Regions from separate parts of the Mesorhizobium sp. Primo-A genome, predicted to be linked through region 2. Evidence: predicted binding sites of a transcription regulator. Region 2 holds the regulator's gene; the other holds the start of a gene.
What was found. Region 2 encodes LexA, which represses DNA repair genes until DNA is damaged. Its sites were predicted from a motif close to TGTTCNNNNTGTGTTCNG; they were not measured.
Positions count from the first base shown of each region.

Region 1: EOC83_RS09195 (DNA recombination protein RmuC) is a predicted target of LexA. The motif match lies at 1,713-1,730, and genes of this name have one in related genera.

Region 1 covers NZ_RZTG01000004.1:209,009-212,255, forward strand. The annotation lists gene fmt (methionyl-tRNA formyltransferase) at 1-701, opposite strand, end outside; gene EOC83_RS09185 (plasmid stabilization protein) at 818-1,060, opposite strand; gene def (peptide deformylase) at 1,129-1,659, opposite strand; gene EOC83_RS09195 (DNA recombination protein RmuC) at 1,763-3,034, shown strand; gene EOC83_RS09200 (GFA family protein) at 3,055-3,247, opposite strand, start outside.
Region 2 covers NZ_RZTG01000003.1:179,313-182,559, reverse strand. The annotation lists gene EOC83_RS06320 (ComEC/Rec2 family competence protein) at 1-849, shown strand, start outside; gene lexA (transcriptional repressor LexA) at 843-1,583, opposite strand; gene kynU (kynureninase) at 1,994-3,241, opposite strand.

The sequences.
Region 1 (3,247 bases), on a different contig from region 2:
GGAAAGGGCGACAGGCCGCGAATATGATTGTGGACCTCACTTGCCGAGCGAGTCCAGTCCACGCGAGTCTCGGATTTATCGATTTTCTTGGCGTAGGTCACCCCATCCACAGCTTGTGTGGTGAATGTCAGCGTATTCCTTTCCAGTCGCGCCAGCGCTTCCACCATCAAGGCAGCACCGACACTCATCAACCGATCATGCAGATCGCCGGCTGTCATATCGGGTTCGATAGCGCATTTTTCAACCAGCCCGACCGGACCGGTGTCCAGGCCCTCTTCCATGCGCATCACCATCATGCCGCTTTCCAGGTCTCCGGCCATGATGGCGCGCTGGATGGGGGCGGCGCCGCGCCAGCGCGGCAGAAGCGACGCATGGCCGTTGACGCAGCCGAGCCGGGTTGCCTCCAGAACCGCCTTCGGCAGCAGCAAACCATAGGCGACGACCACCGCCACATCGGCCTGCAAGGCGCGAAAAGCGGCCTGTTCGGCCTCGCCTTTGAGCGAAACCGGCGTCCGCACCTCGATGCCCAGTCGCTCCGCCTCGCGCTGCACCGGCGACGGCGTCAGCTCCAGTCCGCGTCGTCCGGCAGCGCGCGGCGGCTGGGTATAGACGGCTGATATCTCATGGCCAGCCTCGGCGATCGCGCGCAAGGTCGGCACCGAAAACTCCGGCGTGCCCATGAAGATGACGCGAAGGGGCATTTTTTCTTCTGGTATCCTGTCTTCTTGCTCGCGCAGTGTGCCGGCTCAGGCATCCGCTTCAAACGGGTTTACGAGCTTCAGGTCAAGGCCGTCGAAGTCGCGGGACGACCGTCGCGCTATCTTTCCGCTTCGATCTTCTCCATGATTTCCGCGTATTCATCGCCAATTGCGCTTTCAGATACGAAAGCCGAGCGAATTGCAGCCCACGCCGAGAGGCTCGACTCCTCTCGGGCCGGCCTCTCCGCAACTATGCCTTTGCGCAGAAGGCCGATGGCCTTGTCCGAGACGCTCTGGCCGACCTCGCGCGCCGCCAGTTCGATCTCGCGCTTCAAAGGCTCAGGAATGTCCCTGATCAGCATGTCGACCGTCGGCATCTCCATTTGGTGGCAATCCTGCCGACAATAGGCCTGGAGGGGACTCCCGTACCTTATCCCGCGAGCTTGCCCGGCGCCTTGTCCCTGGCGAGCTTCTTGAATTTCTTTACCACCATGTCGCGCTTCAGCTTCGAGATGTGATCGATGAACAGGACGCCATTGAGGTGGTCGATCTCGTGTTGCAGGCAGGTCGCCATCAACCCCTCGGCCTCTATCTCCTGCAATTTGCCGTCGCGGTCGAGATATTTGACCCGCACGGCGGCGGGGCGTTCGACCTCGGCGTAATAATCCGGGATCGACAGGCAGCCTTCCTCATAGACGGAGCGCGCATCGGCGCTCTCCAGGATTTCCGGATTGATGAAGACATGCGGCGCCGGCGTCTCGTCTTCCTTGGCGAGATCGATCACCAGCAAGCGCAGCGGCTCGCCGATCTGGATTGCCGCCAGCCCGATGCCCGGCGCTTCATACATGGTCGCCAGCATGTCGTCGGCTAATTTGCGCAAAGGCGCGTCGACACGCTCTACGGGCTTGGAAACCTGGCGCAGGATGGGGTCGGGAAGGATGATGAGCGGCTTGATCGGCATGGCGTTCCACCTAAGACCTCCAGCGAAACGCGTCAACCGGTTGGCATCAGGCGCGTTCACGTTTTGATCTGTGCTATCGCGGCGAATCGTCTATGCTGTCCACATGAATGATTTGAGCACCATCCTTTCGGAGCCTGTCGCCCGGCTTGGCGCCACAACGATCACGCTCGGCCATGCGCTGGCCTTCGGCGTTTTGCTGTTTCTGGCCCTGTTCGTGGCGCTGGTCATTGCGTTGTGGCGGTCGGCCAAGGCGCGCGCCGTGGCGGCCGCGGAAGCCGCCGATCATGCCCGCGATGCGGAAGTGCGGATGGCCGGCATTCTGCAAAGCCAGGCCGAAATGCAGGGCCGCATGGGCGCCATTGCGGAAGTGTTCGGCGCACGGCAGGCGGAACTGACGCAATCGATCGGCCAACGCCTCGACGCCATGACCGGCCGGCTCGGCCAGACCATGACCGAGCAGACCAAATCCACGCATGAGAGCCTGGCCAAATTGCAGGAACGGCTGGCGATCATCGACGTCGCGCAAGGCAACATCCAGTCGCTCGCCGGCCAGGTCGTGCAATTGCAGGCGATCCTCTCGAACAAGCAGACGCGCGGCGCGTTCGGCCAGTCGCGCATGGAGGCGATCGTTGCCGACGGCCTGCCGCACGGTGCCTATGAGTTCCAGGCGACGCTGTCGAACGGCAGCCGGCCCGACTGCCTGGTGAAGATGCCGAACGGCGCGCCGTCGCTGGCCATCGATGCAAAATTTCCGCTGGAAGCCTGGAACGCCATCCGCGCCGCCGATGGCGCCGATCTGCAGAAGGCAGCTTCGCAGGCCTTCCGCCGCGACATCGAGATCCATGTCCGCGATATCTCGGAAAAATACCTGATCCAGGGCGAGACGCAGGACACTGCCTTCATGTTCGTGCCGTCGGAATCGGTGTTCGCCGAGATCCACGAGAATTTCGAGGCGATCGTGCACAAGGCGCACCGTGCGCGCGTCGTCATCGTCTCGCCGTCGCTGCTGATGCTGTCGATCCAGGTCATCCAGGCGATCCTCAAGGATGCCCGCATGCGCGAACAGGCGCACCTGATCCAGGGCGAGGTCATCCGGCTGATGGAGGATGTTGCGCGTGTCGATGAGCGGGTGCGCAAGCTGCAGGTGCATTTCGGCCAGTCGGCCAAGGACATCGACGACATACTGGTTTCGACGTCGAAGGTCACCAAGCGCGGCCAGAAGATCGAGGCGCTGGAATTCGGCGCGCAGCCCGACGGCGATGCCGCCGTAGACGCCGCGTCACGGGCTCCCGCCGCCAAGGTCGATACCGGCGCGCGCGTTGCCGATTCGAAAACCGGGCAGCTCAGGCTGAGGGTCGTCGAAGGCGACGATTGAGGCGCGGTGCCGGACCGGCGCTACTGCTCCTCCAACGTGGTCATGCCCTGAAATTCAGGCAGCCAGTGCAGCGCCGAGCGGTGCCATTTCTGCTGTGTCGGGATCAAATCCTGGCGCTGCCGCGCGGTCCCCACGCGAATTCCATAGACCTTCGGACCATCTCCGACAGACGTGGCGTAAAGATGCGAACCGCAGTCGGCGCAAAAGGCCTGG
Region 2 (3,247 bases):
GCCGTCGCCAGCGCGCTGCTGATGCCTTTCGGATTGGATTGGCCAGGTCTCTACCTGATGGGCAAGGGCCTGACGATGATGATCGCCATATCGGGCTGGATCTCCGAGCGTTCGCCTGTCGATGGGGTCGGGCTGATTTCGCAACAGTCGGTCCTGCTGGTGGCCATTGCCCTGGTCATCGCGACGATGGCGACGACATGGCTGCGGCTCGCGGCTCTGCCATTCGCGTTGGCAGGCTTGCTGACCGTCTCGGATACGCGCACGCCCGATGTGCTGATCTCGGAAGACGCCCGGCTGGTGGCGTTGCCGATCGGTGGCGGTGAGCTTGCCGTCAGCCGGCAACGGCCGAACGAATTCACCGTCGACAACTGGAAACGCGCGCTGACATCGGAAACCATCGTCGTTCCGGAAGTGTTCGACAACAGCGATGGGCAATTCGACGTCGCGGATGCCGTTGAGCTACCGCCGGGATCGCCGTTCTATTGCTCCTCAGGCGTTTGCGTGGCCAGGCACATGTCCGGTGCGATCATTGCCTATGTCGAGGACCGCAAGGACACCTGGAAAGCCTGCGGCTTCGCCGAACTGATCGTCGTCAACGACGCCACCGCCTATGACGCCTGTCACAACCCGCTGGTTCTCGTCATCACCAAGCGGCAACTGGCTCGCAAAGGCAGTGCCGCGGTCTTCTTCGATCGCCAATCGGCGACCACGCCGGCGACGATCAGCTTCGCGGTGGACAGCCCATATCGGCCCTGGCACACGCAACGCAGATACTCTCGCGAGGCGAGGGGGCTGGCACCCTTCAAGAAACCCGAGAAGCCAGTGGTCAACCCACAGCCGTCTCAGTAGCGACGGATCAGGCCGACGAGCTTGCCTTGCACCTTGACCCTGTCCGGCCCGAAAATCCGTGTCTCATAGGCTGGATTGGCGGCTTCGAGGGCAATCGAGGCGCCCTTGCGGCGGAACCGCTTCAGCGTCGCTTCCTCTTCATCGACCAGCGCCACGATGATCTCGCCGGGGCTGGCCGTGTCGGCGTTACGGATGATAACGGTGTCGCCGTCGAAGATGCCGGCCTCGATCATCGAATCGCCCTTGACCTCCAGCGCATAGTGCGCGCCGCCCATGATCATGTCCGGCGGCACCGAAATCGAATGCGTCTGATGCTGGATGGCATCGATCGGCACGCCGGCGGCGATGCGACCCATGACCGGGATCGAAACGGCAGAGACCGCATCGTCGTCATTGCCGGGCGAAGGCATCCGCGAAGGCGCCGGCTTGATCTGCCGGCCAAGAGCACCACCCTGACCAAGACTGCCCTGGATGACGCTTGGCGAAAACTTCTTTGCCGCATTGAGGCCTGGCGCGATGGAGTCCGGCAGCCGCAGCACTTCCAGCGCGCGGGCCCGATTGGGCAGCCGGCGGATAAAGCCGCGCTCCTCAAGGGCCGTGATCAGCCGATGAATCCCGGATTTGGAGGCAAGGTCGAGCGCCTCCTTCATCTCGTCGAAGGATGGCGGAATGCCGCTCTCCTTCAGGCGTTCATGGATGAACATCAGCAGTTCATGTTGCTTGCGTGTCAGCATGGCGGCCCCCAGGTTCCCTGAAACCAGAATCGAAAAACAAACCCAGAACAAACACTATCTGTTCCAGTTGTGTTCTGCAACCGTTTAAAGTTTAATGAATTTGTTAAGGCTGCTGAAATTATTTGGCGCTTGCCAGCGGGTTACGATCGACGGGCGCCACCTTCGGCAATGCGCCTGCTCACATTGAAATTGTTATGGTTAATGACCTGTGGCTTATCCCCTACCAAAGCTTGGCATTATCTGTCGATCGACCTCGACAAGGGGCGATTGCAACCTTCGGGACGTTCGTTGGCCGTGAACGAAACGGAGCCAAAACGCCAACGTCAGTTGGGCATTTTGGCTGGAAATTCAGCTCTCCGTCATTTGCCAGGCAGTGAGGGCAGCGACGGCGGATCGCCGGGATCGGTGCGTCAGGTAACGGCTTCCTTGACGGCGAAACGCTGGTCCTTCCATGCTCCCGTGCGCAGAATGTCTTCCAGAACCTCAACCGCCAGCCACACATCCTTGTAGCTGACATAGAGCGGCGTGAAGCCGAAACGGATGGTCGACGGTGCGCGGAAGTCACCGATCACCCCGCGCTCGATCAGCGCCCGCATGATTTGATAGCCGTGGTCGTGAAGGAACGACACCTGGCTGCCGCGCCTGGTCGCGTCGCGGGTGGTCTCCAGCGTGAGACCGTAGGCGCCGCACTTGGCTTCGACGAGCTGGATGAACAGTTCTGTCTGCGCGACGCTCTTCTTTCGCAATGCCGCCATGTCGACGTCGCTCCAGATGGCAAGCGCGCCTTTGAGCGCCCGCATCGACAGGACCGGTTGCGTACCGCACAGAAAACGGCGGATGCCGGTGCCGGCAACATAACCCCGTTCGAAGGCAAAGGGCCGCGCATGGCCCCACCAGCCGCTGAGCGGCTGGCTGATATCGCCGTGGTGGCGCTGCGCGGCATAGATGAAGGCCGGCGCGCCCGGACCGCCGTTGAGGTACTTGTACGTGCAGCCGACAGCGAAATCGGCATTTGCCTGATCGAGCTCGACGGGCAGGGCGCCGGCGGTGTGGCAGAGATCCCAGACGATCAGCGCTCCGGCCGTATGAGCCCTGCGCGTCAGCGCCGCCATGTCGCGCAGTTCACCCGATTTGTAATTGACGTGGTTGACCAGCACCACCGCGACGTTTTCGTCGATCAGATCTTCGATGGTCGGCGCGTCGACGCCCGCGAGGCGCAGCAGGACGCCATCCCGGGTCGAGGCCACGCCTTCGGCGATGTACAGGTCGGTGGGAAAACTGTCACCTTCGGCGACGATGGCTGACCGGCCGGGCCGCATCTCCATCGCTGCGTGCAGCACCTTGTAGATGTTGGTCGATGTCGTGTCGCAGACAACGGTCTGGCCGGCCGCGGCTCCTATCAGGCGTCCGAGTTGGTCGCCGAGTTCGATCGGCATCTCGAACCATCCGGCCGTGTTCCAGGCTCGGATAAGATCTCGGGCCCATTCCTGCGTCGCCGCCTGCTGCAGCTCGCCGAAAACGGCATGAGATGCTGCCCCCAGTGAATTGCCGTCGAGATAGATCACCCCCTCCGGCAGAATGAAACGGTCGCGCATGGCCCGCAGCGGATCCGTGGCATCCATCGCTTCGACTGCGGCGAGATCAGGAATTCCACTCATGGTCAG